3 regions of the Streptomyces sp. NPDC045899 genome follow, and region 3 is predicted to be linked to each of the others. Evidence: riboswitches for the same ligand, from Rfam matches in the RefSeq annotation. Region 3 holds a riboswitch; each other region holds the start of a gene.
The links. A riboswitch is a leader RNA that binds a small molecule or an ion and turns the genes downstream of it on or off. The one in region 3 is predicted to bind thiamine pyrophosphate.

Region 1 (9,825 bases), on a different contig from region 3:
AGTCGGTGACCTCCAGATCGCTGCGCATGGAGGCCATGAAATCGGTGAAGTGGCCATGGTCGATGCCGTACACGGCGGCGGTGTGCGCCAGGGCCCGGACCACCGGATCGTCACTGGTGCCGGTGCGCAGCCCGGTGGTCAGCCGGGTCCGGAGCGCGTCGAGCGCCGCGCCGCGCTCGGCCGGACCGTCCCGGCTCACCAGGTCGTCCACGATGTCATCGGCCCAGCGGGCGAAACCGTACAGGGCGTGCACCGCGGGCCGGCGGGCCACCGGCAGCAGCCGGGTGGCCAGGAAGTACGTCTTGCCGTGGCGTGCGTTGAGCGCCCGGCAGCGGGTGTACGCGGCGCGCAGCGCCGGGTCGGTGACACCCGCCGCGTCCAGCTCCCGGGCGGTCATGCGCCGCCGCCTCTCCCGGCTGGGTCCGCCCCGGTCAGCGCGGGGGGCCGGGCGGTGGCGCGGGACGGCGGCCGTCCGGCGGCGGAGGGATGTCCGGTGATCCGCAGCGCGGCCAGCTTTCCGGAGAGCAGCACCGTCGGCACCCCGACACCGGGTGTGGTGCCACATCCGGCCAGGACCGCGTTCGCCACTCCGCGCACCAGGTTGCGCGGCCGGAACGGGCCGGTCTGCGCGAAGGTGTGCGCGGCGGAGAACGGAGTGCCCGCCGCATGCCCCTCGGCCGTCCAGTCGGCCGGGGTGACCAGGCACTCCTCCTCGATGGCTGCACCGATCCCGGTCAGCCCGCGGCGCTCCAGTTCGGTCAGCAGACCATCCCGGTAGCGGGGCGCCAGCTCCCGCCACGCCCGCGGACCGGGCCCGGTCTCGGTGTTGGGGCACGGCGCGAGGATGTAGTGCAGATGGCGGCCGGGCGGGGCGAGACCGGGATCGTGGGTGGTCGGGCGGGTGATCAGCAGGGACGGATCGGTCATCGTCCGCCCCGTGCGGGTGATTTCGTCGAAGGTGCCGCGCCACGCGGCACCGAAGGAGAGGGTGTGGTGCGCCAGATCGGGCCAGGTGCGGTCGGTGCCCGCGTGCAGCACCACCGCCGACGGGGCGTGGCGCAGCCGCAGCGGGCGGCGTGGCCGCCGCCCCAACAGCCCGTAGGACACCGGCAGATCGGGGGTGAGGACCACCGCGTCACAGGGGATGCGGCCCTGGTCGGTCAGGACGGCGGTCACGCGGTCCCCGGTGCGCTCCAGCCGGGTGACCCGGTGGTGGTAGCGCAGTTCGGCACCCGCGTCGGCGGCGGAGTCGGCCAGCGCGGTCGGCAGGGCGTGCACACCGCCGCGCGGGAAGTACACCCCGGCCACCGTGTCCATGTACGCGATGACCGCGTACGCGGCCAGTGCCCGCGCGGGCGGCACCCCGACGTAGAGCGCCTGGAAGCTGAACACCCGGCGCACCCGCTCGTCTTGGAGGAAGCGGCCGAGCCGCGCGTCGAGCCGTCCGAAACCGCCGAGGGCGGCGAGCCGGGCCAGATCGGGGTGGAGGAGCTGCCAGGGGGAGTCGTAGTTGGTGTCGATGAAACGGCGCATCTGGACCGCGTAGAGCCGCTCCAGCCACGTCCGCAGCCGCCGGTAGCCCCGTGCCTCGCGGGCGCCCGCGAACCGGCGGACCTCCGCCTCCATGGCGTCGGCGCCGGTGTGGACATCGAGGTGCTCACCGTCGGCGAAACGGGCGCGGTAGGCCGGGTGCAGCCCGATCAGCTCCAGCCGGTCGGCGAGCCGGTCGCCGACGGCGGCGAGCGCCTCCTCGATCAGGTGCGGCATGGTCAGCACGGTCGGGCCGGTGTCCATCCGGTAGCCGCCGCGTTCGGTGCGCCCGGCCCGTCCGCCGGGCAGGGCCGCCCGTTCCACCACGGTCACCCGGCGTCCGGCGCCCAGCAGATGGAGGGTGGCCGCGAGCCCCGACAGACCCGCACCGACCACCACGACGTGGTCGGTGCGTCCGCCGACGGTCCTCATCGGCCGCCGCCTCCGGGCGCGGCCACCTCCGCGTCCACGACGGTGGCCGGACTCCGTTCTCCCGCGCTGCGGCGCATGGCGCTTCCTCTCTGAGCGGCCCGGTGGCGGCAGCCGCCCCGGGCGGTCCGCCACATCCGACACCTCCGACGGGCGCACCGTCCGGCGCGCCGTCGCATCAGGAGGGGTGCCCGCTCAGCGGGTGTCCGTGTCGCCCCGGCACTCCTTCGGCCCAACCGGTGTGGTGTTCCGCCACGCCTGGGCGTAGGCCGCCGCGGCCGAACGGGGGTCCTCGGCCGCGCACACCCCGGAGACCACGGCGGCTCCCGCCGCCCCGGCGGTCCGCAGCCGCGGCAGGTCGGCGGGGGTGACTCCGCCGATGGCGACGGCGGGCAGCGGACCGAGCCGGACCAGCCGCGCGAAGCCGTCGTGGCCGAGGGCGGGCGGCGCGTCGGTCTTGGTACGGGTGGCGCGCAGGGCGCCGATGCCCAGGTGGTCGACGCGTGCGGGCTCCCCGGCCGCCGCCCGCACCTCCTCGGGTGTGGCCGTGCTCAGCCCGAGCACCGCCTCCTGGCCGATCAACTCCCGTACGGCGGCGACGGGCAGGTCCGACTGGCCCACGTGGACACCCGTCACCCGGGCCCCGGCGGCCCGTGCGGCCAGGAACACGTCCACGCGGTCGTTGACCATCAGCGCCACCGGCTCGGGGAGGACGGCCGCCACCTCCAGTACCGTGCGCAGGAAGTCCCCGCCGTCCGCGTCCTTCTCCCGTACCTGCACCGCGGTGACACCCCCGGCCACGGCACGGGCCACGGTGTCGGCCACGCTCCGGCCGCGGGCCGCGCACTGGGCGGTGTCGGTGACCAGATACACCGACAGATCCACCGGCGGCGCCCCGGCGGACGGCCCCGTCCCGGCGGACGGATTCCGGGAGGTACTCATGAGATCGCCGCCCGCGCGGTGAGCTCCGACGGCTCCAGCGCGGCCAGGGCGTCCAGGAACGCCACCGCGAAGCTCCCCGGGCCGGACGCCTCCGGGGCGGCACGCTCGGCGGCCACGGTGTACGCGGCCACCGCAGCCACGGTGGTGGCGAACCGGTCCCCGTCCACCGCCGCGAACGCCGCCATGACCGCGCCCAGCGCACAGCCGCCGCCGGTCACCCGGGTCAGCAGCGCGTCCCCGTTGGCGATCCGGGCGTGCCGGGTGCCGTCGGTGACCACGTCCACCGGACCGGACACCGCGACCACTCCACCGGTGGCGCGGGCCAGTTCCCCGGCGGCCCGCCGGGCGGCCTCCACCTCGTGCGCGGAGTCCACCCCGCGGCCGCCGTCACCGCCGTCCGCCAAGGCGATGATCTCGGAGGCGTTGCCCCGGATCACGGTGGGCCGCAGCTCCAGCAGCCGCCGCGCCAGTCCGGTGCGCACCGGCAGTGCGCCGACGGCCACCGGATCCAGCACCCACGGGGTCCCGGCCGCTCCGGCCGCCCGCGCCGCCTCGGTCATGGCGGTGCGCTGCTCGGCGTGCGGGGTACCCAGGTTGACCAGCACCCCCGAGGCGACCCCGGCGAACGGACCGGCCTCCCCGGGGATGTCCACCATGGCAGGGGAGGCACCGAGGGCCAGCAGCGCGTTCGCGGTGAAACCGGTGACGACCGCGTTGGTCAGACACTGCACCAGCGGGGTGGTCTCCCGCACCCGGGCGAGGGCGTGCGCGGCGAAGGCGGTGTGCTCGGGGACGGCGGAAGGGGCCATGGGGGAACGCTCCGGAAACGGGGTCGGGACGGGGCGGCGCAGGCTCACTCCGGTATCGGGCCGGGGTGGCGGGAGGCCGGGGCGGGCGCGTGGCGGCGCAGTCTGAGCGGTGCGTAGACCAGAAGTGCCGCGAGGAAGGCCGTGTAGTAGGCGAGGTCGGCGCCGTGCAGCGCCTCGGCCACCGGACCCGTGTACAGGGTGGTGTCCATGAACGGTACCGCCGCGGCGAAGGCGGCGGCGAAGGCCAGGACCGCGGGCCACCAGGGCTGCGGCCGGGCGTTCTCGGTGGCCAGGTCGACGGGGGTACCACCGCGGGTCCGCGCCCGGGCGAACCAGTCGACGCTCACCACGGCGACGAAGCCGGGGATCCAGTAGCCGACGAACAGCAGCACGTTCTGGAAGCGGGCGGTGGTGTCCGCGGCGTGCATCCACAGCACCAGCGGGAAGCCGAGTACGGCGGCGAGGGCGGCCGCGAGCGGACGCGGGATCCGCACCCCGACGGTCTGCAGGGCCAGTGAGCCGCTGTAGTCGTTCATGGCGTTGCTGCACAGCGCGGCCAGCGCCACGGCCAGCAGTCCGAGCGCGCCCGGTGTGCCACCGCCCAGCGCCTCGTCCACGCCCCGGGCCGTCTGGTCGGTGAGCACCGAGGCGCCCCACAGTCCCAGCGCCTGCACCGCCACGAAGGAGAGGGTGACGCCGAGGAGGGTGCACCAGAACATCCGCGCCCGTGAGGTGGCGCGCGGCAGATAGCGGCTGAAGTCACTGGCGTACGGCGCCCACGACAGTGCGAGACTCAGGGCGATCGTGCTGGTCAGGACGAACGCACCGGCGCGGTCGGCGCCCTGGGCGGCACCGGTGGTGGCCGGGTCCGCACTGTCCGCCAGCTTCACCGCGAGCGCGAGGAAGGCGGCGGCGAGCACGAACGTCATCACCGTCTGCATCCGGTGGATGGCCTCGTAGCCCAGCACCCCGAGCGCTCCCTGGGCGGCCATCATCACCAGCACACCCAGCCAGAACGGCCAGCCGCACAGCCGGGCCAGCGCGTCACCGCCGAACAGGCCGATGAGCGCGTCCCAGGCGACCGAGGAGAGCCACTGGAGGACACCGGGCACCGCGACGGCCCGGCCGAAGGCCAGCCGTGCCAGCGGCAGCTGTCCGGCCCCGGTCTGGCTCCCCCAGGTCCCCAGATACGCGGTGGGCAGGGCGCCCAGGAGCGTGCCCAGCACCACCGCGGTGAGCGCGGTGGCGAAGTCCAGGCCCAGGGCGATACCGACGGTGCCGGTGAACACACCGGTCATGGTCAGGTTCGGGGCGAACCACACGGTGAACAGGCGTCCCGGCCCGCCGTAGCGGTGGGTCTCGGGCACGGGCGCGATACCGCGGGCCTCGACCCGCAGATCGCCGGGTGCGGCGGGCATCCGTCCGTCGTGGACGGAGACGGGGCCGGATACGGCCGGCTCGCCGGGGGCATGCGGCAGTGACATGGGTGACATCCCTCCGCCAGTGCTAACTGGTTCAGGTTCGACGGGTGTGATCTCAGCCCCCGCAGGGGCACCCCGTGTCCGGTAAGGCGGGCCCAGCGGAACCCCTCACCCGGCGGCCCCCGTCCGGAGGCCGCACGTCAGCGGTCCGCCGCCGCCCGGTACGGCGGCGCGTCAGCCGCACTGCCAGGTGAACATCGCCCGGTCGAAACGGCCCGCGGCGAGGTCCTCGGGACGGATCAGCCAGTACAGGACACCGTCGTCGGCCCACATCATCCCGGTGTCCTCGTCGGAGTCGAACTGGGCCAGCAGCACCCATCGCGCCGCCTCCTCCTCGACGCGCGGATCGTCCCAGTCGACGTCGTCGCCCAGCACCGCCTTGGCCACCGTGATCTCCACGGCGCCCTGGACGCACTGGGCGTGCCCGCCGATCTGGTGCGCGGCGCCGCTCTGGTGGTCCCACAGCGCCTCCATGAAGGCGTCATCGCGCACCGGATGGCCGTAACGCTCCCTGACGGACAGCGCGCCGAGCCCGAACTCCCGGCTCAGTACGGTCGATTCGGAGTCCGGGGGGCTCGGCGCCACCCGGACGGTCAGGGGTACGGCCGGGTAAGGGGTGAGCCCCTCGGGAGCGGGCCGCTCGGGGAAACCGTCGGTCCCGGGCGGCAGATGCAGCAGCCGCGCACCCGCCCAGGTGTCCGGATCACAGGTGTCCACCACCGCCTCGCACTCCTCGTCCTCGAGGTAGAAGAAGGCCAGGCTGCCCTCGGGGCGCAGCGGAATGTCCAGTTCGTCCACGGGCAGCGCGGCACAGTCGACCACGGCCACGAACGACAGCGGACCGTAGCCTTCCCAGACGGGCCACTCGACGTCCTCGGGCAGCCGGGGCAGACCGCCGAGCCGGCCGACCACCGGATCGCCCGGACCGGCCGCCACCAGGTGTGCGGCGGGGCGCAGCAGTCCCGTCCAGCGGTCGGCCAGCTCCGGGGACAGATGGGTGCGGGCCAGCGTGCGCAGGGCGTCGGGCGCGGTGTTCTCCTGGGTGTCCATGCGCACCATGGTGACCGGGGACACCGACAGACCCGCACCGGCTCCTGGAAAAGATCTGCGAACCGCGCACCGGACTTGGTACGTTCTGGATCAGCGGGCGGCTCTCAGGTGTGCTTCCTTCTCACTCGATTACTACGACAACGAGCGCACCGAACTTCCGCCCGCTCCAAGGCTTCACGCCGCGCCCGCCCCGACCGGCGGGCGCGGCTGTTTTTCCGACGGCGGTGGCCGTCGGACAAGGGGGATCCAGCATGACCACCACCACCCGGACCACAGGTGCCCGGACCGGACTCCGCAGCGTCGCCGAGGTGCTGCTCACCCGGCGGGGCGCGGTGTACCTGCCCGCCCGCGACGGCTCCGGACCGGTGTCCCCGGACGTCCTCGCCGGCGTGACCCTGCTCGAGGCCGACCTCCTCGACCGCGGCTATGTGCTGTCCGCGCCGCTGCGCGAGGCCCTGACCGCGGGCGGACCGACGGCGATGGCCGTCACCGGACGCACCCTGCTCGCCGATATCGACCGGGCGCTGGGGGCCGACCGCGAGCACACCCCGCTCTTCCGGAAGTTCCCCGACTCCACGCCGTACGACACCACGGTGTTCTACGTGGAGCGGGTGCTGGCCCTGCTGACACAGCACCCGCGGCAGCCGTGCGTCCTGTGCGAAGGCGAGGGCACCGTCCACGCCGTCTCGCCGTGTGCGCATCTGGTGTGCCGCCGGTGCTTCGACGGATCGGACTTCGCCGCCTGCCCGATCTGCCACCGCGCCCTCTCCGCCGACGATCCGTTCCTGCTCCCGGCCCCGCCGCGGGCCGAAGCCGGACGCCACCGCGCGCTGCCCGAGCGGCTGCGCGTCCTGGCCCTCGGCGGCGATCTGGCGGACCGCCGGCGCGCCGTCCGCGAGGAGACCGGCCGGCTGCTGGGCCGTACCGCCGCGCTGTCCCCGCAGGACGCCGATGACCTGGAGGCGCTGCTCGAGGTCTGCGGCCGGGCGGACCTGGACTGGCTGCCCGCCGCGCTGCCCGGACGCGAGACCAAGGCGCGGGTCCTGGCGTGGCTGCTGCGCGCGCCCGGGACGCGCGCAGCGGTGCTGCCCGAGGTGGCGGCCCGGCTGGACACCGCCACCGACATCCTGCGGCTGCTCATCGTGTGGTCCGGCGGTGACCCGGGTCTGGTGGAGGTGCCGCGGCTGGCGCCGGTGCCGCGGCCGGTGCGCCGGGCCCTGCTGGGCGCGCTGGACGCGCTCGACCCCGCCCTCGCCGTGGCCGATATGCGGCGCCACCGCGCGCTGTGGATCCCCGCGGCCCACGCGCTGCACCCCTTCGAGTACGCGGGCCGCTTCCCGCGCGCCGCGCTCGCGGTGGCGGCCCTGCGGAACACCCGGCTGTCCGACGACCGGTTCGGCGACGCCCTGCGTACCGCCGCCGAGCCCCTGACCGCGGTCGACACCGGCGGCGACCGGCCGCGGGTGCGCACCTGGGGCGGGCGGGTGGAGACCGCGCTCGCCGAGGGTGACCACCGCCGTGCCACCGCACTGCTCACCCAGCGCCCCGGCGAACTGCTGCGCCGTCTGGACCACCTGCTGCGGCTGGCCGGTGAGGACACCGGACCGGTGCTGTCCGCGCTGCCCACGGCGGCCACCCGGGTGTCGCCCGCGGTGCTGCTGTCCGCGCTCGGCGCGCTGCGCTCCCGGCGGCAGCCCACCGGCGAGCGGGTGTTCTTCCCCAAGGGTCCCCAGGCCAAGGCGTATCTGGCCGACGACGAGCGGGACATACCGGCCGGCCACGCGGTCGAGGCGGCCATCACCGCGCTGACCGAGGAGGTGCTGCGCCGCGCCGCCGCCCTCGGCCCGCTCGACGTGGCCGTGGTCGACGCCGATCTGGACGGCATCGTGGCGCCGTTCGCGGAGCGGACCGCCTCGCGGGCCCTGGTGACCCTGCCGCGCGGCAGCGAGCGTCCCCTCACCCCCGGCCGCACGCTGCGGCTGTTCCTGCACTGGATGGAGAGCGAGGAGTCCGGCCGGACCGATCTGGACCTGTCGCTCGCGCTGTTCAACGGGGCGTGGGAGCACGTCGGCACCTGCGACTACACCCGACTCCGCCACAGCGGTGCCGTCCACTCCGGGGACCGCACCAGCGCCCCGGCCCCGGACGGCGCCTCGGAGTTCCTCGACCTGGATCTGGACGAGCTGGAGCGGGCGGGTGTGCGCTACGCCGTCGCCGCGGTGTTCTCCTACAACGCCGTGCCGTTCGACGAACTGCCCGAGGCGTTCGCCGGTTTCATGGTGCGCGACGAGCCGGGCGACAAGGGGCCGGTCTTCGACCCCCGCGCCGTCGAGCAGCGCTTCGACCTGACGTCCCCCGCCGGCAGTTCGGTACCGCTGGTGCTGGACATCCCCGGGCGCACGATGCGGTGGCTCGACGTGGTCCAGGGCCTGTCCGGCACCGGTCACGCCGTCCACCGGCACGTCCAGGTGCTGGCCGCCCTCGGCAGGAGCCTGACCGGTCTGTTCACCTCGGGTGCCCGGGTCGAGCTCGGTGAACTCGCCGTCTGGCAGACCGCGGCCCGTGCCACCACCGTGCTGCTGCGCCACACCGACGGTTCGGTCACTCCGTACCGCCGCCGTGCGGGTGAGGACGTCCTCGCCTTCGCGGGACGTATCGGCGCACCGGACCACGACCCGTCGGCCGGTGACATCGGTCAGGATCCCTCCAGGATCGGCGCGGCGTTCCTCGTCCGCGGGGACGTCCCGCTGCCCGCCGGCTGCCCGGTGTACGCACTGCACCCGGCGGGGCTGGACGCGGCGGCGGTGCGCCTGCTCACCGCCTCCGATGTGGTCAACTCCCTTGCGCACAGCGGCCCGACGGCCGACTGAGCGCCGGCGGCCCCGGGCGGGGCGCGTCGCCGCGCCCCGCCCGAAGTCATGAGCTTCGTCGTACTCATGCGCCCTATGTCCATTCCGGGGGAATTCCCGGCCTTTCGGTGGGGCAACGGCCCGAGGGTGCAGTTGTCATAACGCACACCGATCGGCGGGATGGGCGGAATTCAGTCGCGATATCGGCTCCCCGTCGCACATGTCGCATTCCCGATCTGTGCGGGATGAGGAATTCGAGTACAGGTCGTCCAGTCTTCAAGCGATCGGCACACCTATTCCACAGATGGCCTGAGCACCGCCTGTGCCGGGTCGTGGATCCGGGGCCCGGATGGGGGCTTCGCCCGTGATCGCGGGGATGTCCGGCGAGGTCAGCCCGGGTGTGCAGGGCGAGCGTGACGACGGTGTGAAGAAAGGCCGGTCACCGCGTGGGCGGATGTGTGTTCCCCGTGATCGGAACGTGGCGGAATGCACGGTTCCGCGCGATGTCTGATTCGCAGCCCACTGTGCGGGCGTGGTTACATCCTTTCGCGCTGAGGCGTTCTCAGGATCCCGGACCCCGGAATCCTGTGGTTGTTCTGCGGGGGCCGAGTCATTCGGCAACCGCGGGCCGCTGAAAGCTCATTTCGAGATTATTTATCCAAGGGAGACGCAATAATGAACAACGCACCCAAGGTCGCGACCCAGGAGATCTCCGACGCTGAGCTGGACAACGTG
Region 2 (9,825 bases), on a different contig from region 3:
TCGTACACGCCGACCACGTTGGAGTGCGCGAGTCTGGCGACGGATTTCGCCTCGCGGATGAAGCGCTCGACGAAGGCGGCGTCGGTGGCGAGGCTCTGGTGCATCACCTTCAGGGCGATGACACGGTCGAGCCGGGTGTCGACGGCGCGGTAGACCGTCGCCATCCCGCCCACGGCGATGCGGGCCTCCACGCGGTAGCGGCCGTCGAGCACCTGCCCGACAAGGGGGTCCTGGAGCGTCGTATCCACGAGAGAGCAGTTTACGGACCGTCCCGGGGCGGTCATCACGCCCACCTGGGGTGGGGCCCGGTTTGAAGCCGAACGGTGACACCTGTGGGTCAGTTGTGCGACGCGGCGGCCAGGGCGGCCAGCTCCTCCAGGGCCGAGGTCCAGGCCAGGGCGGCGTACTCGGCGTGCCGTGCCCTGGCCTCCTCGGACACGTCCAGGGCGCGGATCCCGGATTCCGTCAGGCGGAGCCGGGTGCCCTCGCCCTCCGGGGCGATCCGGAACTCCACCAGGGTGGCGTCGCCCGCCTCGGTGCCGGGGCGGTCCGGTTCCCGGGCCAGCCGGAAGCGGAAGAGGGCGTCCGGTACCGCCTTCTCCACCCGGCCGTGGAACTCGCCGTGCTCGTCCCAGCGGAAGCGGAGGATGCCGCCGGGGCGCAGCTCCAGTTCACAGCCCCCGAAGGCGTACCAGGCGCGGATGTGCTCGGGCGTCGTCAGCACCCGCCACACCCGGTCGACGGGCGCGGCGATGTACACCTCGCGCTCGATCTGGTCGGCCACGGTCACGGTCACGGCGACCACCTCCGGCTTCCACGGTAGGCGGGGCGCCGTGCCCATGACGCGACGAGCCGCCGGGGAGGGCCCGGCCGGGCCGTGTGGCTCGCTCCCGCCCCGGCGACGCGAGCCACACGGCCCGCCGTCGGCACCGACACCGCGGGGCCGACCCGGTCCGGTCCGCGTGACGCGGTAGCGGTGCCGCGTCAGCCGGGGTCCGTCCCGCTCGCCCGCCCTGGCACGGCTGCCCCCGGCTACCGCTGGGCGGTGCCGCTGTGGCGCGGCCGGTCCGGGCGGGTCCTTCCCCCGGACTCCGTCCGGGGGTGCCCCGCGCGGCAGGTCCGGCGGTCGCGGGCCCGGCCGCATCACGACGCCGGGGCCCGGCTCCCTAGAAGGCGGGCCGCTCCGGGTCCAGCGCGGCCCTGCCCTCCGCCGGGGACGACGCCTCCGCGAAGTGGCGGCGCGGGATCCGGCCCGCCCGGCGGGCCAGCCGCCCCGCCTCCACCGCGTGCCGCATCGCCGCCGCCATCAGGGCGGGCTCCCGGGCCCGTGTCACGGCCGAGGCGAGCATCACCGCGGCACAGCCCAGCTCCATCGCGAGCGAGGCGTCCGAGGCGGTGCCCGCGCCCGCGTCGAGGATCACCGGCACGGTGGCCCGCTCGACGATCAGCTCGAAGTTATGCGGATTGCGGATGCCGAGGCCGGAGCCGATGGGCGAGCCCAGCGGCATGATCGCGGCGCAGCCCACGTCCTCCAGCTTCCGGGCGAGCACCGGGTCGTCACTGGTGTACGGCAGCACCGTGAAACCGTCGTCCACCAGGGTCTCGGCGGCGTCCAGCAGCTCCACGGGGTCGGGGAGGAGGGTGCGCTCATCGGCCACCACCTCCAGCTTCACCCAGTCCGTGCCCAGCGCCTCCCGGGCCAGCCGCGCGGTCAGCACGGCCTCGCCCGAGGTGAAACAGCCCGCGGTGTTGGGCAGCGGGCGGATGCCGTGCCGGTCCAGTACGGAGAGCACCGAACCCTGCACCGTGGGGTCGAGACGCCGCATGGCCACGGTCGTCAGCTCGGTCCCGGAGGCGAGCAGGGCGCGCTCCAGGATCTCCAGACTGGGCGCCCCGCCGGTGCCCATGATCAGCCGGGAGCCGAACGCGGTCCCGGCGATGGTCAGCGGGTCGGCGGCGGGCGCGGCGGCCCCGTTCCCGGCGGCCGCGGTGTCCCTCGTGGTGGTGGTCATGGCTCAGCCTCCCTGGACCGCGGTGAGGACCTCGACGCGGTCGCCCTCGCCCAGCGCCGTCAGCGGCCACTGGCCGCGCGGCACCACCGTCTCGTTGACGGCCGCGGCGACGCCCGAGGGCGCCCGGGTGAGGGTGGCCACCAGCAGGTCGAGGGTGGTGCCCTCGGTGATCTCGCGGGGTTCCCCGTTGACGGAGACGGTCATGCGGGCTGCTCCTGTGGTGCGGTGATCGGGGACCGGGCGGCGCCGTCGAACCGGTGCGGGGTGAACGCGCGCGCCACCGGCGGGAGTTCTCCGCCGGTCAGCGCCTCGGCCATGACATCGCCCGTGACCGGGGTGAGAAGGACGCCGTTGCGGAAGTGGCCGGTGGCCAGCTGGAGCCCCGGCAGCGCGGTCGGCCCGAGGAAGGGGCCGTTGTCGGGGGAGCCGGGGCGCAGCCCGGCACAGCTCTCCACGAGCGGCAGTTCGGTGATGCCGGGGATCAACTCATGGGCGTCGCGCAGCAGCTCGTAGACCCCGCCCGCGGTGACCGTGGTGTCCCAGCCGGACTCCTCGGAGGTGGCGCCGATCACCAGCTCGCCGTCGAGCCGCGGGACGAGGTAGACGTCGGTGCCGCGCACCACGGCCCGCACCACCCGGGACAGGAACGGCCGGCAGGGGGCGGGCACGGTCAGCCGCAGCACCTGGCCCTTGACCGGACGCACCGGCGGCAGCACCTCCGGGGGCACGCCCGCCAGCCGCGCGCTCCGGCTCCCGGCGGCCAGGACGGTCTGCCCGGCGGACAGCCGGGTGCCGTCGGCCAGCTCGGCGCCCGTGGCGCGGCCCCCGCCGACCGTCAGCCGCTCGGCCAGGACACGGTGGAGGACCACCCCGGCCCGTTGGCAGGCGCGCAGCAGGGCCGCCGTCAGCCGCCGCGGATCCACCTGGTGGTCGCCGTCGATGCGCATCCCGCCGCGGACGCCGGGGGCCAGCATCGGCTCCAGACGGCGGCATTCGCGTCCGGTGAGCCACTCCACGGGCAGCCCGTGGCGCTGGTGCCGTTCGTGGAGGTCGCGCAGATGGGCGCGGTCGTCGGCGTCGAGCGCCACCATGAGCGTGCCGCAGGCGCGGTAGCCGACCTCCTGGCCGCCCGCCTCCTCCACCTCCGCCACGAACTCCGGATAGCGGGCCGCGGAGGCGAGGTTGAGATCCAGCAGCGCGTGCTCGCCGTACTGGAACTCGCCGACGGATCCCAGCATCCCGGCCGCCACCATGGCCGCCCCGCCGCCCGGTGCCGGGTCCACGAGCGCGGTGCGCAGCCCGCGCTGGGCCGCCCGCCAGGCGGTGACCAGACCGATGGTGCCGCCCCCGATGACCAGGGCGTCGTACGAGGTCCCCCCGGTGACCGATGCGCGCATGGGCATACTGCCTCTCCCTTCGCCGGCATGACCCGGATCAGGTTCGTACGGTCGGAGGCCGTCCCAGCCTCCCTCTCAGCCCGGTGCGTCCGAACTCCCGCGAGTGCTCTGTGGCGCCACCCTAGTACGAGCCCCGAAGGGCCCGGAAGGGCGAACCGGACGAGCCGGGAATCACGGCGGCAACCCGCCCATCCCCGCGCCGATCTTGTAAGGGAGATCTCGCCCCGCGCTCTGCGGTGCGCCCCGCGTACCGCCATACAGTGATCGTGTGAGCGATGAGACGACGAGGACGGCGTCCACGGTGGGCAGCGGGCAGCGCGTGGTGATCGTCGGCGCGGGCATGGCGGGGGTGCAGACCGCCGTCGCGCTGCGCGAGGAGGGCTGGGCCGGGGAGATCCTGCTGCTGGGGGCCGAACCCCACCAGCCGTACGACCGGCCCCCGCTGTCCAAGGCCGTGCTGCTCGGCAAGGCCGAAGGGTCCGCGTTCGACGTGGACTTCCAGGCCCTCGGCATCGAGCTGCGGCTCGGGGTGACGGTCTCCGCGCTGGAGGCCGGGGCGAAGCGGCTGGAGACCGAGTCCGGACCGGTGCCCTACGACGTCGTGGTGCTCGCCACCGGCGCGGAGCCGGTGGCCCTGCCCGGCAGCGAGGGCGTTCCCGGCGTCCACCTGCTGCGCACCCTGGACGACGCCGAGCGGCTGCGCCCGGTGCTCGCCCGGCAGCACGAGATCGTGGTGGTGGGGGCGGGCTGGATCGGCGCGGAGTTCGCCACCGCCGCCCGGGAGGCGGGCTGCGCGGTCACCGTCGTCGAGGCCGCCGACCGGCCGCTGGCGGGCGCCCTCCCGGCCGAGGTGGCCGCGCCGATGGCCGGCTGGTACGCGGACTACGGCGCCACCCTGGTCACCGGCGCGCGGGTGGACGGCGTGGACGAGACCGGGCTGCTGCTCGGCGACGGCACCCGGCTGCGGGCGGGCGCGGTGGTGGTGGGGATCGGGGCGCGGCCCGCCACGGGCTGGCTCACGGGCTCCGGCGTGGAACTGGCGGACGACCGGTCCGTCGCCGCCGACGAACGGCTGCGCACCTCGGTGGAGGACGTCTACGCGGTCGGCGACTGCGCGTCCTTCCCCTCCGCGCGCTACGGCACCCGGCTGCTGGTGCACCACTGGGACAACGCGCTCCAGGGGCCGCGCACGGTCGCCGCCAACGTCGTGGGCAGCCGGACCGCCGCCCACACCGGCGTCGCGGTCTACGACCCGGTGCCCTACTTCTGGTCCGAGCAGTTCGGGCGGTTCATCCAGTACGCGGGTCACCACGAGGAGGCCGACGAACTGGTGTGGCGGGGCGATCCGGCCGGGGCGTCCTGGGCGGTCTGCTGGCTGCGGGACGGGGCGCTGGTCGCCCTGCTGGCCGTCGGCCGTCCGCGCGATCTGGCCCAGGGCCGCAAGCTGATCGAACGCGGCGCCCGGCTGGACCGGACCCGGGCCACGGACCCCTCGGTGCCGCTGAAGTCCGCCGTTTCCTGACCGTTCCCGTGCGTCCCGCCGGCGCGGGGCGTGACGGGGGGCGGGGGCCGTGCGGGACGGGCGGTGCGGCCCGCACGGCGGACACCCGGCTACCCACTGTCAGTCCCAGATGGCAGGCTTGTTCCCGTGACCGAGATTGACGCAAAGATCGATGCTCTCGTCCCCGCCTGGCTCACGCTCCCCGACGCCGCCGAGAAGCTCGGTGTCGAGGTGACCCGCGTCCGGCAGCTGGTCAAGGAAGGCCAGCTGATCGCGGTGCGCCGCGGCGAGAACCGGGTCCTCCAGGTGCCCGAGGAGTTCATCGGTGACGGCAAGGTCGTCAAGGGCCTCGTGGGGACCTTGACGCTTCTGAAGGACGACGGCTTCAGTGACGAAGAGATGCTGGAGTGGCTTTTCACCCCTGACCCGACCCTGCCCGGCACCCCGGCGCGGGCCCTGACCGAGAACCGCGGCACGGAAGTGAAGCGCCGGGCGCAGGCCCTGGCCGTCTGACCGCGTTCCGCATCATCACCTCGGCGTACGGGCGGGGCATGGATCCCGCCCGTACGCCGCCGACCCGGGGGGACCCGCCACACCCATGGCCGCCACCAGCCCGTCCACCGGCACCTCCGCCGGCCCGTCCGCGTCCGCCGGCTCCGTCCGGGAGAAGCTCGCCGACGCCCGGCTGTACCTGTGCACCGACGCCCGGAAGCGCCAGGGCGACCTGCCGGAGTTCCTGGACGCCGTGCTCTCCTCCGGGGTGGACATCGTCCAGCTCCGTGACAAGGGCATGGAGGCGGCCGAGGAACTGGACCACTTGGCCGTGCTCGCCGAGGCGTGCCGCCGCCATGGCACCCTGCTGGCCGTCAACGACCGCGCGGACGTCGCCCACGCCATCGGCGCCGATGTCCTCCACCTGGGCCAGGGCGACCTCCCGGTTCCGGCTGCCCGCGCGATCCTCGGCCGGGACGTGCTGATCGGCCGCTCCACCCATGCCGAGGCGGAGGTGGACGCGGCGGTCTCCCAGCCCGGTGTGGACTACTTCTGCACCGGCCCCTGCTGGCCCACCCCCACCAAGCCGGGCCGCCCCGCCCCGGGGCTGTCGCTGGTGCGGTACACGGCCGCGCTGCGCCCGGCCCGCCCCTGGTTCGCCATCGGCGGTATCGACGCGTCCAACCTGGACGAGGCGCTGGAGGCGGGGGCGCGCCGGATCGTGGTGGTCCGGGCGATCACCGCCGCCGACGACCCGGCGGAGGCGGCGGCGGGGCTGGCCAAGCGGATCCGGGCGGCATAGTTCCACCGGGCGGACCGGACGGCCGCTCCTGGGCTGCGACGCAGGTGAGGGCGGACGGCGGGGGTGTCCGCACTGCGGGACGCGCCCCCGGCAAAAGGTAAATATCGGCCTCTCGGGTGGGCGTGGTCCACCCCGCTGGCTAACCTTCCCAATATGGCCCTAGGCACCGCTTCCACCAGGACCGATCGCGCGCGGACCGTGCGTGATCTGCTCGCGTCGGGCGAGCAGTCGTACTCCTTCGAGTTCTTCGCCCCCAAGACGGCGAAGGGTGAGCACACGCTGTGGAACGCCATCCGCCGGCTGGAGGCCGTCTCGCCGACCTTCGTCTCCGTGACGTACGGCGCCGGCGGCTCCTCCCGCGAGGGCACGGTGCGCGCCACCGAGCGCATCGCGACCGACACCACCCTGACCCCCGTCGCCCATCTGACCGCGGTCAGCCACTCCCGCGCCGAGCTGCGCAACATCATCGGCCAGTACGCCGACGCCGGGATCCGGAACATGCTCGCGCTGCGCGGCGACCCGCCGGGCGATCCGCTGGGGGAGTGGGTCCGGCACCCCGAGGGCCTGGACTTCGCCATCGAGCTGGTCCGGCTGATCAAGGAGTCGGGCGACTTCTGCGTGGGCGTCGCGGCCTTCCCCGAGATGCACCCCCGCTCCGCGGACTGGGACACCGATGTCCGCCACTTCGTGGACAAGTGCCGGGCGGGCGCCGACTTCGCCATCACGCAGATGTTCTTCTACCCGGAGGACTATCTGCGGCTGCGCGACCGAGTGGCCGCAGCGGGCTGTACGACGCCCATCATCCCTGAAATCATGCCGGTCACGAACGTGCGGCAGATCGAGCGGTTCGCCAAGCTCAGCAATGCGGCTTTCCCGCCCGAGCTCGCGGAGAGGATCCTGGCCGTCAAGGACGACGCCGCCGCTGTACGCTCGATCGGGATCGACTACGCCACCGAGCTGTGTGCGCGGTTGATGGCCGAGGAGATCCCCGGGCTGCACTTCATTACCCTGAACCACTCCACGGCGACGCTGGAAATCTACGAGAACCTGGGACTGCATCAGCGGTCCTCGTAACGGCAGCCGACGGGCGGCCGCACTGAGAGGGGCGGGCATGGGCTGGACGGTCCTCTACATCGCGTTCGGGATCGTCGCGCTGTGGCTGCTGGGCGAGGTCCTGCTGCAGTACAAGGCGCGGCTGCGCTGGCGGCTGCTGGCGTTCGTCGGCTTCCTCGGCGTGGTGGCCGGGGTGCTCGTCCCGTCCGTACTGGTGATCGTGATCGGCGCGGTCGCCTTCGCGACCGGCCAGACCTATGTGACCCTCTCGTTCCGGCGCGGCTTCGCGGCCGGGTGGGCGCTGCGCGGCGGACTGCCGGGGCTGAGCCGGGGCCGGGACGAGGAGCGTGCCGGACCGCCCGAGCCGGAGCCGATCCTCCAGGTCTCGGACCTGGAGGACGTCCCGGTCGCCCCCATGGAACCGCCCACCTACCGGCCCGAGCCGATGCCCGACGACACCGGTGAGTACGGCGTCTACGACGATGCCTCGCCCTTCGCGCCCTCCCAGCCCGCCGGGGCGGCGGCGTACGGCGGGGGCGCCGACGACGGCTACAGCGCCTACGAGACCTACGGCGGCTATGGCTCACAGGACACCGGCCAGGGCCACGCCTACGGCCAGGGCGCGTACGCCGACGCGGGCCAGATGGGTCAGATGGGCCAGCAGCAGGCCCCGCAGGGTCAGCAGGGCGCCTACGACTACGGCAACGAGGCGTACGCGGCGTACGGCGATCCGTACGGCGGTGCCCAGCCCCAGCAGCAGCCGCACGCCGACCCCTACGCACAGGCGCAGCCGTACGGCCAGCAGCCGTACGCCGATCCGTACGCCGCCTACGGGCAGGACCCGTACGGCACCGACCCGTTGGGCGGCGATCCGCTCACCGGTGACCACTGGGCGGCAGGCGGCGGGTACCCGGCACAGGGCCAGTACGCCCCGGGCGGTGACGCGATGCAGCCGGGCGGCACCTGGGTCCCGCAGCAGCGCGACGGGGAGACCCAGCCCCCGGCCGAGCAGCCGTACCCCTACCAGCAGCCGGGGTTCCAGCAGGGCTACGACGAGCAGTACCGCTACTGAGCGCCCGGGGCGCCTGAGCGCCCGTCACTGCGAACCGCGGAAGTCCTCGCCCTCGACGATCAGACCGGCGACCAGCGCGCCGGACATCCCGGTATGGGCCAGACCGCCGCCCGGATGGGCCCAGCCACCCGCCAGGTACAGCCCCGGCAGCCGGGTGAGGTTGGCCGGGCGCAGCAGACGGCCCCCGGCGCCCGCGAGCGCCGGGCCGGGGACCGCGCCACCACGTGCGCCGGTGTCCGCCTCGGTGTCGACCGGAGTGCGGACCTCCCGCCACAGCACCCGTTCCGCGAGGTCCGGGATCACCATCTTGGCCGCCGTCATCAGACCGTCCGCGTCGTCCTCGGCGGCCTCGCGGTCGGTCCAGTCCACCGGGCCGTGCGGGGCGACCACGGCGGTGAGCGTGACCGCCTCGTGGTCCGCGTCCGGGCACACCGTGGGGTCGTCCGGGCGGAGCACGGTCACCGTGGGGCGCAGACAGGGCTTGCGCAGGGCGCGGCCGTCACCGAAGACCCCGGCCAGCTCCGCGGTGCGGTCCGGGGCGTGCACCACGGTGCGGTGCGGGGTGTCCGCGGGGCGGGCCCCGCGCAGCGCCAGATACACCGTGAGACGGCCCGGGGTGCCGTTGCCGGGGCCGAGTTCGGGGGAGACGTCGCCCTCGTCCCAGGGGTGCCGTCCGCCGAGCATCCCGGGCAGCAGCGCCGGGTCGACGGCCGCGACCACCGCGTCCGCCTCCACGGCGGTGCCGTCGGCCAGTTCCAGGCCCGCCGCGCGGCCGTTCTCCTCGATGACGCGGATGACCTCGGCGCCGAACCGGAACTCCACGCGCCGCCGGCGGCAGCGCTCGTACAGCGCGTCGGCCAGGGCCCGCATCCCGCCGCGCACGTACCAGGTGCCGAAGGTCTGCTCCAGATAGGGCAGCACGGTGGCCGCGGCGGGGGCGGTGCGCGGGTCGAGGCCGTGGGCCAGGACGTGGCTCTCCAGCAGGGCGACCGCCCGCGGGTCCCTCAGCTCGCGCCGCGCCACATCGGCGAGGGTGGCCGGGCGCCGGGCGCCGTACCAGCGCCGCACCGGGGCGGCCGGATACGGATCGCGGCCCAGGACCCGCCAGTCGGCGCGCAGCGGCTCCTCCAGCAGCGGTCTGCGGGTGGCGTCCCAGACCTCACGGGCCCGGTTGACCAGATCGCTCCAGCGCTCGCCCGCGCCCGCGCCGAGGGCGGCGTCCATGGCCTGGCTCACCCCGCCGTGCGAGGCGTTGGGCAGCACCAGCGCGGTGCCGTCGGCGAAGAGGTGGCGGGCGGCCGGATCGACCTGGACCAGCTCGACGCTCCGCTCCAGCGGCTCCTTGCCGGTCTTCACGAACAGGTCCCGGTAGACGGCGGGCAGGTGCAGCAGCCCCGGGCCGGTGTCGAAGGAGAAGCCGTCGCGCTCGAAGCGCCCGACCCCGCCGCCGTGGGTCGCGCCGCGCTCGTGGACCACCACCTGGTGGCCCGCGACGG
Region 3 (9,825 bases):
TGCTGAAGCTGTCCGGCGAGGCGTTCGCCGGAGGCGGGGGACTCGGTGTCGACCCCGATGTCGTGCACGCCATCGCGCGCGAGGTGGCCGCCGTGGTCCGGGACGGCGCGGAGATCGCGATCGTCATCGGCGGCGGCAACTTCTTCCGCGGGGCGGAGCTCCAGCAGCGCGGGATGGACCGGGCGCGCTCGGACTACATGGGCATGCTCGGCACGGTCATGAACTGCCTGGCGCTCCAGGACTTCCTGGAGAAGGAGGGCATCGACTCCCGGGTCCAGACCGCCATCACCATGGGCCAGGTCGCGGAGCCGTACATTCCGCTGCGGGCGGTGCGCCACCTGGAGAAGGGGCGCGTGGTCATCTTCGGCGCGGGCATGGGCATGCCGTACTTCTCCACGGACACCACCGCCGCCCAGCGCGCCCTGGAGATCGACGCCGAAGCCCTGCTCATGGGCAAGAACGGGGTCGACGGGGTCTATGACTCCGACCCGGCCCGCAATCCGGACGCGGTGAAGTTCGACGCGCTGGAGTACGGCGAGGTGATCACCCGCGATCTCAAGGTCGCCGACGCCACCGCGATCACCCTGTGCCGCGACAACAAGCTGCCGATCCTGGTGTTCGAACTCCTTGCCGAGGGCAACATCGCGCGTGCGGTGAAGGGTGAGAAGATCGGCACGCTCGTGAGCGACCAGGGCTCCCGGGCCTGACGGCTCGAACGGGGGATGGACAACGGCCTGCCGGTCGGACACCGTGCAGGAGAAGACGCACGCAGGGGCGAGGCTCTGCCTACGGATAACACCAGGAGCAAGTGGTGATCGAAGAGATCCTCCTCGAGGCCGAGGAGAAGATGGAGAAGGCCGTTGTGGTCGCCAAGGAGGACTTCGCCGCGATCCGCACCGGGCGTGCGCACCCGGCGATGTTCAACAAGATCGTGGCGGACTACTACGGTGCGCTGACGCCGATCAACCAGCTGGCGTCGTTCTCGGTGCCGGAGCCGCGGATGGCCGTGGTGACCCCGTTCGACAAGAGCGCGCTGCGCAACATCGAGCAGGCGATCCGCGACTCCGACCTTGGCGTCAACCCCAGCAACGACGGCAATATCATCCGGGTGGTGTTCCCGGAGCTCACCGAGCAGCGCCGCAAGGAGTTCATCAAGGTCGCCAAGGGCAAGGGCGAGGACGCGAAGATCTCGATCCGCAGCGTCCGCCGCAAGGCCAAGGAGTCCATCGACAAGCTGATCAAGGACGGCGAGGTCGGCGAGGACGAGGGCCGGCGCGCCGAGAAGGAGCTCGACGACACCACCGCGAAGTACGTCGCGCAGGTGGATGAGCTGCTCAAGCACAAGGAAGCCGAGCTGCTCGAGGTCTGATGAACGACTCTTCCTGGGGGGCCCCGCCGCGCGCCGGACTCTGGGGTCCCGCCGATCAGGGCACCTCCCCCGGCTACGGCTGGGAGGTGCCCCCTTCTTCGGCGGGTCCCGTGCACGAGGTGGGCGAAGCGGCGCACACTCGCCCCATGCCCACCGTGCCGCACGCAGGCGGCGAACCCGGCGATGCCGCCGACCGTGACCGGGGGGCCGCCGGACCGGGCGGTCCCCTCTTCCGCGACGAGCGGGAGCGGCGGCCCGGCCCCGGGCAGCCCGCCGGGCGTCCTCCGACGCCTTCCGGCCCCGCACCCGATCCGGCGCGCTCCGACGGCGCGCGGAGCACCGGTGGCGGGCAGGCGAAGAAGAGCGCGGGCCGGAACCTGCGTGCCGCGATAGGGGTGGGCGTCGGCCTCGGTGTGGTCATCGTGGCCTCGCTCTTCATCTACAAGCCCGTGTTCATCGGCGTCATAGCGGTCGCCGTGGTCGTCGGGCTCTGGGAGCTGACCTCACGGCTGGCCGAGCGCAAGGACATCCGGGTGCCGCTCGCGCCGCTCGCCGTCGGCGGCGTCGCCATGGTCGTCGCGGGATATGTGCGCGGCGCCCAGGGCGCCTGGGTGGCGGTGGCGCTCACGGCCCTCGCGGTGCTGGTGTGGCGGATGACCGAACCGCCGGACAACTACCTCAGGGACGTCACGGCCGGTGTCTTCGCCGCCTTCTACGTACCGTTCCTCGCCACCTTCGTGGCCCTCATGCTCGACACCGACGACGGTGCGTGGCGGGTGCTCATCTTCCTGCTGCTGACCGTGGTGAGCGACACCGGCGCCTACGCGGTCGGCTGGCGCTTCGGCAAGCATCCGCTCGCGCCGCGGATCAGCCCGGGGAAGACCCGTGAGGGGCTGATGGGCGCGGTGGCGTTCGCCATGGTCGCGGGCGCGCTGTGCATGCAGTTCCTGATCGACGGCGGCGCGTGGTGGCAGGGGCTGCTGCTCGGCCTGGCCGTCGCGGTCAGCGCGACCCTCGGTGACCTCGGTGAATCCATGATCAAGCGCGATCTGGGCATCAAGGACATGGGCAAGCTGCTGCCCGGCCACGGCGGGATCATGGACCGGCTGGATTCGCTGCTGCCCACCGCGCCGGTGGTGTGGCTGCTGCTGGTGATCTTCGTCGGCGGAGGCTGACCGCCCCCGCCGAGCGGCCCCGCGCCCCGGGCGGCGCGGGGCCCTTCGTACGTCTGCGACACTGGGTGAACCATGCCTAAGCCCGGAGAACTCACTTTCGTCGCGCCGCGCGGGGCCAAGAAGCCCCCGCGGCACCTTGCCGACCTCACCCCCGCCGAGCGCCGCGAGGCCGTCTCGGCCCTGGGGGAGAAGCCCTTCCGGGCCGGTCAGGTGTCGCGCCACTACTTCGCGCGGTACACCGACGATCCGGCCCAGTGGACGGACATCCCCGCCGCCTCGCGCGAGAAGCTGGCCGGCGAGCTGCTCCCGGAACTGATGAGCGTGGTGCGTCACATCAGCTGTGACGACGACACGACCCGCAAGACCCTGTGGCGGCTGTTCGACGGCACGCTCGTGGAGTCCGTGCTGATGCGCTACCCGGACCGGGTCACCATGTGCATCAGCTCACAGGCGGGCTGCGGGATGAACTGCCCGTTCTGCGCCACCGGCCAGGCGGGTCTGGACCGCAATCTGTCCACCGCCGAGATCGTGCACCAGATCGTCGACGGGATGCGGGCCCTGCGGGACGGTGAGATCCCCGGCGGTCCGGCCCGGCTGTCCAACATCGTCTTCATGGGCATGGGCGAGCCGCTGGCCAACTACAACCGGGTGGTCGGTGCCATCCGCAGGCTCACCGACCCCGAGCCGGACGGTCTTGGCCTGTCCCAGCGCGGGATCACCGTCTCCACCGTCGGGCTGGTTCCGGCGATGCTGCGCTTCGCCGACGAGGGCTTCAAGTGCCGGCTCGCGGTCTCCCTGCACGCCCCCGACGACGAGCTGCGCGACACCCTCGTTCCGGTCAACACCCGCTGGAAGGTCCGCGAGGTCCTGGACGCCGCGTGGGAGTACGCGGAGAAGTCCGGCCGCCGGATCTCCATCGAGTACGCCCTGATCAAGGACATCAACGATCAGGCGTGGCGGGCCGATCTGCTCGGGCGGCTGCTCAAGGGCCGCCGGGTGCACGTCAACCTCATCCCGCTCAACCCCACGCCCGGCTCCAAGTGGACGGCCTCCCGTCCCGAGGACGAGAAGGCGTTCGTGGCGGCCCTGGAGGCGCACGGTGTGCCGGTGACCGTCCGGGACACCCGGGGGCAGGAGATCGACGGGGCCTGCGGGCAGCTGGCGGCCACGGAGCGCTGAACGGCGGCTGATACGGTGCCTTCGCGAAACATCGCACCGTCGTACAAATGAACATTCCGACAGGGGAGCGCCCAGGGCGCTGAGAGTGCGGCACGGCCGCAGACCCTCGGACCTGATCCGGGTCATACCGGCGTAGGGAGTCAGCATCAGCATGAACAGCCACCTCCGGCGTGCCATCGGCACGGCCCTCCTCGGTTCGCTCGGCCTCATAGCCCTCGCGGGCTGCGGTGAGGACTCCGGGGGCTCCGGCGGCGCCGATTCCAAGACCGTCACCCTGGTCTCGCACAACTCCTTCGCGGTCTCCAAGGCGGTGCTCGCGGAGTTCACCGAGAAGACCGGCTACAAGGTGCGCAGACAGACCGGCGGCGACGCGGGCTCGGCCGTCAACCAGGCCATCCTGTCCAAGGACCACCCGCAGGGCGATGTCTTCTTCGGTGTCGACAACACCCTGCTCTCCCGCGCCCTCGACCACGACCTGTTCACGCCGTACCGGGCCAAGGGCCTGGACAAGGTCCCGGCCGCGTTCCAGCTGGACGCCGGCCGGCACCGTGTCACCCCGGTCGACTACGGCGACATCTGCGTCAACTACGACCGCGCGTACTTCGCCGAGAAGAAGCTGGCGCCGCCGCGGACCTTCGCGGACCTCACCAAGCCCGCCTACAAGAACCTGCTGGTCACCGAGAACGCGGCCACGTCCTCCCCCGGACTCGGCTTCCTGCTCGGCACCGCCGCCCGGTACGGCGACGAGGGCTGGAAGGGCTACTGGAAGAAGCTGCGGGCCAACGGGGTCGAGGTCGTCGACGGCTGGGAGCAGGCGTACTTCGACCGCTTCTCCGGCGGTGGCAAGGGCGACAAGCCGCTCGTCGTCTCCTACGCGTCCAGCCCGCCCGCCGGGGTGGCGGACCTCAAGACCAAGCCCGCCAAGGCTCCGACCGGGGTGGCCACGGGAACCTGTTTCCGGCAGGTGGAATTCGCCGGGCTGCTGAACGGCGCGTCCAACACCAAGGGCGGCAAGGCGCTGCTGGACTTCCTGCTGAGCAAGCGGTTCCAGGGGGACGTCCCGCTGAGCATGTACGTCAACCCGGCGCGCGAGGACGTCAAGCTGCCGGAGCTCTTCGCCCGGTACGGGGTCGAGATCGCCGACCCGGCGACCCTCTCCCCGCAGAAGATCGCCAAGAACCGTGAGCCGTGGGTCAAGGCATGGTCCTCGCTCGTCCTGTAGGAACCGGCCCCGAGAAGACCGCCGGGGGCACCGGGAGCGCCGGGGCCGCCGGGGAGTCCCGGGAGGACAGGCCGCCGCGCGATCCGCGCGGTGCGGCGCTGCGGCTGGCCCTGATGGCCGTGCCCCTCGCCTTTTTCGGGATCTTCTTCGCCTATCCGGTGGCCGCCATCGTCACCCGGGGCCTGCGCACCGACGGCCGGTGGCGGTTCGGCCGGATCCCGGAGGTGGTGAGCGACCCGGCCGTGGTGGACGTCCTGTGGTTCACCGCCTGGCAGGCCGCCGCCTCCACCGCCCTCACCCTGCTGATCGCCCTTCCCGGCGCGTATGTCTTCGCCCGCTTCGCCTTCCCCGGCAAGGGGCTGCTGCGCGCCGTGGTCACCGTGCCGTTCGTCCTGCCGACCGTCGTCGTCGGCTCCGCGTTCCTGGCGCTGCTGGGCCGTGGCGGACTGCTGGACGAGCTGTGGGGGGTGCGGCTGGACACCTCGGTCTGGGCGATCCTCCTCGCCCACGTCTTCTTCAACTACGCCGTGGTGGTACGGACCGTGGGCGGGCTGTGGGCCCAGCTCGACCCGCGCCAGGAGGAGGCCGCGCGGATGCTCGGCGCGAGCCGTCTGAGCGCATGGCGGCGGGTCACCCTGCCCGCGCTGGCGCCCGCCGTGGCCGCCGCCGCCCTGATGGTCTTCCTCTTCACCTTCACCTCCTTCGGGGTGGTGCAGATCCTCGGCGGCCCGCACTACGCCACCTTGGAGGTGGCGATCTACCGGGAGACGGCGCAGCTGCTCGACCTGCCGACCGCGGCCGTGCTCAGCCTCGTCCAGTTCGCCGCGGTCGGCGGTGTCCTGGCCCTGCACGCGTGGACCGTCCGGCGCAGGGAGGGCGCGCTGCGGCTGGTCGATCCGGCCCGCACCGCCCGCCGCCCCCAGGGCGCGGCGCAGTGGGCACTGCTGGGAAGCGTGCTGGCGGTCGCCGCGCTGCTGATCCTGACCCCGCTCGCGGTGCTGGTGGAACGCTCGCTCAACGGGCCCGACGGTTACGGCTTCGACTCCTACCGGGCGCTCCGGTCGGCGGCCGACAGCGGCGGCACGTTCTTCGTGGCCCCCCTGGAGGCTGTCGGGAACTCCCTGCGGTACGCGGTCGTCGCCACCGTCATCGCCCTGGTCGTGGGCGGCCTCGCGGCCGCCGCCCTCACCCGGCGGGCGGGCAGGCTGGTGCGGGGCTTCGACGCGCTGCTGATGCTCCCGCTGGGCACCTCCGCCGTCACCGTCGGCTTCGGCTTCCTCATCGCCCTGGACGAGCCGCCGCTGGATCTGCGCGCCTCCTGGATGCTGGTGCCGCTGGCGCAGGCCCTGGTGGGTGTGCCGTTCGTGGTGCGGACCATGCTGCCGGTGCTGCGGGCGGTGGACCACCGGCTGCGCGAGGCCGCGGCCGTGCTGGGCGCCTCCCCGCTGCGCGTCTGGCGGGAGGTGGACCTGCCGTTGGTGGGACGGGCGCTGGCGGTGGCGGCCGGCTTCGCGTTCGCGGTGTCGCTGGGCGAGTTCGGGGCGACGGTGTTCATCTCCCGGCCCGACCAGCCGACCCTGCCGGTGGCAGTCGCCCGCTTCCTGGGCCGCGCCGGTGAACTCAGCTACGGCCAGGCGATGGCCCTGAGCACGATCCTCATGCTGGTCTGCGCCGCGTCCCTGGTGGCGCTGGAACGCATCCGCACCGACCGTTCCGGGGAGTTCTGAATGACACTGCTGCGCTGTGACGGGGTGTCGGTCAGGTTCGGCCGTCATGACGCCCTGGCCGCCGTGGACCTGGCGGTCGCCGAGCACGAGACGGTGTGCGTGCTCGGGCCGAGCGGCAGTGGCAAGTCCACCCTGCTGAGGGTGGTGGCCGGGCTCCAGCGCGCCGACGCGGGACGGGTGTGGCTCGCGGGCCGCGACCAGACCGGCGTCCCCGCGCACCGGCGCGGCGTGGGCCTGATGTTCCAGGACCACCAGCTCTTCCCGCAGCGCGACGTCGGCGGCAACGTCGCCTTCGGCCTGCGGATGCGCCGGACCGGGCGTACGGAGACCGAGCGCACCGTCGCCGAACTGCTGGACCTGGTCGGGCTGCCCGGTGCCCAGCGGCGCGCCGTCGACTCGCTGTCCGGCGGTGAGCAGCAGCGGGTGGCGCTGGCCCGCGCCCTGGCCCCGCGGCCCCGGCTGCTGATGCTCGACGAGCCGCTGGGCCAGCTCGACCGCGGGCTGCGCGAGCGGCTGGTGGTCGAACTGCGCGAGCTCTTCGGCCGGTTGGGCACCACCGTGCTCGCGGTCACCCACGACCAGGGGGAGGCGTTCGCGCTCGCCGACCGGGTGGTGGTGATGGACCGCGGCCGGATCGCGCAGAGCGGTACCCCGCTGGAGGTGTGGCAGCGGCCCGTGAGCGAGTTCGTCGCCCGCTTCCTCGGCTTCGACAACGTGGTCGGGGCGACCGTGCGGGACGGCGTCGCCGAAACCCCCTGGGGCAGGCTGCCGGTACCGTCCGGCACCCGGCCCGGAGCGTGCCGGCTGCTGGTCCGCCCCGCCGGGGTGCGGCTGACCGGGCCCCGGGACGGGCTGGAGTGCACGGTGGCCGCGCGCACCTTCCGCGGGGACCACGTGGCGCTCGTTCTCCGGCCGTCGACAAGCGACGCCCCCCGCCTGGAGGCGTCCTGCGCGCTGCGCGACGCCCCCGGGACGGGGGACCGGGTCGGGGCCGTCTTCGAGGCGGCGGAGGTCGTGGTGCTGGAGCGGGACGGCTGACGCCCGCCCCGCCCCTCAGCCCCGCAGTGCCGCCAGCGCGTCCGGCGCCTCGTCCACCGAATCCACCAGCGCGATGCGGGACTTCATCGGCCGGCCCTCCGCGAGGGCTTCCAGCAGCGGCCACGTCGGCAGCCGCCGCGTCCAGTGGTCGCGGTCCACGAGCACCATCGGGGTCGGCTCACCGCGCGACTCGTAGTAGTTCGGCGTGGCGTTGTCGAAGATCTCCTGAACGGTCCCGGCCGCGCCCGGCAGGAAGACCACGCCCGCGGTGGACCGCGCCAGCAGGCCGTCCTCACGGGTGGCGTTGGCGAAGTACTTCGCGATGTGCGACGCGAACGCGTTCGGCGGCTCATGGCCGTAGAACCAGGTGGGGATGCCGACCGAGGTGCCGCCCTCCGGCCAGCGCTCCCGCACCGCGAACGCCATCTCGGCCCAGGTGCCGATGGACGGGCTGAACGACGGTGCCTTGGCGAGGAGTTCCAGTGCCTCGTCCAGCATCGGGTCGGCCAGCGGTGCCGCGTAGGCGCCCAGGTTGGCTGCCTCCATGGCGCCCGGACCGCCGCCGGTGGCGACCGTCAGCCCCGCCCGGGCCAGGGTGCGGCCGAGCCGGGCGGCGCCCGCGAAGCCGTCCGATCCGCGCTCCAGCGCGTGGCCGCCCATCACCCCCACCACCGGGGCGCCGACGAGGAGTTCGTCGAGGGCGTCGGAGACCGCGTCGTCGTGGACGGCGCGCAGCATCGAGCCGAAGATGTCGCCGTCGGCCCTGGTCCGCTGGAACCAGGTGTAGGCCAGCGCGTCCGGCGTGCCCTCGTAACCCTCCGCGGCCAGGCCCTCGAACAGCTCCGCCGCGGAGTAGAGCGTGCCGCGGTACGGATCGAACGGCAGGTCCGGCACCGGCGGGAAGACCAGCGCGCCCCCGGCCCGCACCTTCGCCGCGGCCTCGGGGTCCATCGGACAGCCCAGGAAGACGGCCTCCGCGCTCCCGGTGGAGAGCAGCGCGGAGGTACGGTCCGTCAGATCGACGGACTGGACCCGGAAACCGGCCAGCGTGCCGCGCGCCACGACCCGGTCGAACTCCTCGAGGGATTCGATCTCCCGGTCGGGCGCGGTGGAGGAAGCGTCATCGGTCTGCATCGCGACATGCTAATCACACCGCGCCGGACCGTCTGCTTCCGCGATCACACCCCCGCCCCGGCGGTGCCACCGGTCTCAGTGGCTCATCGGCATCGTGGTGAGATGCGCCACCGCCCACGTCAGCGGGGACAGCACCGCCACCAGGGCCGCCGCGCGCACCGCGGCGGCGCCCCGCAGCAGCCGGGCCGGCGCGCCCAGGCGCAGCAGGGCGTCGGTGGTGCGCCGCCGCGCCGCCCGCGCCTCCAGCGCCGCCGTGACGGTGGTGGCCAGCGCGCACACCACGACCAGCGCCGCTCCCAGGACGGTGAGCGGGCCGAGCAACTGGTCCCCGGAGCGTCCGGAGCCGGTGCCGTCCAGCCGCGCCACGGCGTACCCGGAGGAGGCGATCGCGCACAGCACCCCGACCGGGCGGCCGATCAGCCCGGCCTCCTGCTGGAGGAGGCGCCCCGCCAGCAGCCGCAGCGCGCCGGGCCGCCCGACAGCCAGCAGCCGGCCGCACAGATGGGTCAGTCCCGGTCCGGCCAGCACCAGCCCGGCCATGGTCAGCGCCCAGCCGCCCACCACTCCGGGCGGGGTGTCGCCCAGCCCTCCGGGCAGCTGGAACAGGGCGTCATGACGGGGTGCCGCACCGCTGCCCGCGTACGCCTCCAGCGCCAGCCCGGCCGCCGTCAGGGCGATGCCCCAGGGCAGACCGGAGGTCGAGCGGTCCGGGAGCGGCCCGACCGCGCCGGTGGCGACCGGCGGCACGGTGCTCCGCCGGGCCTCGGCGGCGGTCCGCCGGTCGCCGGGCTGCCGCGGCCACAGCACCGCCGCGCACACCGCGCCCGCGACCACCGGGACCAGCGCCACCAGGATGATCGCCCCGGCCAGCGGCAGCGGACGCCCGGCGCCGAGCGCCCGGTCCGCCGCGCCGCTGCCCGCCCACTCCAGCCAGGAGCCGCCGAGCCCGCCCCGCAGGTGCAGGAAGGTCAGCAGGGCGAG

Region 1: linked by a shared signal. The riboswitch ahead of AC07FT_RS07520 (purine-cytosine permease family protein) and the one ahead of AC07FT_RS26285 (thiamine ABC transporter substrate-binding protein) in region 3 are both predicted to bind thiamine pyrophosphate.
Region 2: linked by a shared signal. The riboswitch ahead of thiO (glycine oxidase ThiO) and the one ahead of AC07FT_RS26285 (thiamine ABC transporter substrate-binding protein) in region 3 are both predicted to bind thiamine pyrophosphate.

What each region holds. Positions count from the first base shown of each region.
Region 1 is NZ_JBWKKP010000004.1:134,868-144,692, forward strand. It holds gene AC07FT_RS07500 (phytoene/squalene synthase family protein) at 1-397, opposite strand, end outside; gene crtI (phytoene desaturase family protein) at 394-1,962, opposite strand; gene thiE (thiamine phosphate synthase) at 2,155-2,901, opposite strand; gene thiM (hydroxyethylthiazole kinase) at 2,898-3,710, opposite strand; gene AC07FT_RS07520 (purine-cytosine permease family protein) at 3,755-5,194, opposite strand; TPP riboswitch at 5,186-5,279, opposite strand; gene AC07FT_RS07525 (YwqG family protein) at 5,366-6,241, opposite strand; gene AC07FT_RS07530 (MXAN_6230/SCO0854 family RING domain-containing protein) at 6,493-9,111, shown strand; gene AC07FT_RS07535 (type A2 lanthipeptide) at 9,766-9,825, shown strand, end outside.
Region 2 is NZ_JBWKKP010000001.1:75,264-85,088, reverse strand. It holds gene pknB (Stk1 family PASTA domain-containing Ser/Thr kinase) at 1-248, opposite strand, end outside; gene AC07FT_RS00390 (SRPBCC domain-containing protein) at 338-796, opposite strand; gene AC07FT_RS00385 (thiazole synthase) at 1,167-2,012, opposite strand; gene thiS (sulfur carrier protein ThiS) at 2,016-2,216, opposite strand; gene thiO (glycine oxidase ThiO) at 2,213-3,415, opposite strand; TPP riboswitch at 3,407-3,520, opposite strand; gene AC07FT_RS00370 (NAD(P)/FAD-dependent oxidoreductase) at 3,750-4,931, shown strand; gene AC07FT_RS00365 (Rv2175c family DNA-binding protein) at 5,058-5,423, shown strand; gene thiE (thiamine phosphate synthase) at 5,509-6,204, shown strand; gene metF (methylenetetrahydrofolate reductase [NAD(P)H]) at 6,358-7,278, shown strand; gene AC07FT_RS00350 (hypothetical protein) at 7,316-8,329, shown strand; gene AC07FT_RS00345 (phytoene desaturase family protein) at 8,354-9,825, opposite strand, start outside.
Region 3 is NZ_JBWKKP010000020.1:60,603-70,427, reverse strand. It holds gene pyrH (UMP kinase) at 1-707, shown strand, start outside; gene frr (ribosome recycling factor) at 812-1,369, shown strand; gene AC07FT_RS26295 (phosphatidate cytidylyltransferase) at 1,369-2,544, shown strand; gene rlmN (dual-specificity RNA methyltransferase RlmN) at 2,617-3,723, shown strand; TPP riboswitch at 3,775-3,879, shown strand; gene AC07FT_RS26285 (thiamine ABC transporter substrate-binding protein) at 3,875-4,945, shown strand; gene AC07FT_RS26280 (ABC transporter permease) at 5,059-6,672, shown strand; gene AC07FT_RS26275 (ABC transporter ATP-binding protein) at 6,673-7,710, shown strand; gene AC07FT_RS26270 (LOG family protein) at 7,726-8,844, opposite strand; gene AC07FT_RS26265 (hypothetical protein) at 8,920-9,825, opposite strand, start outside.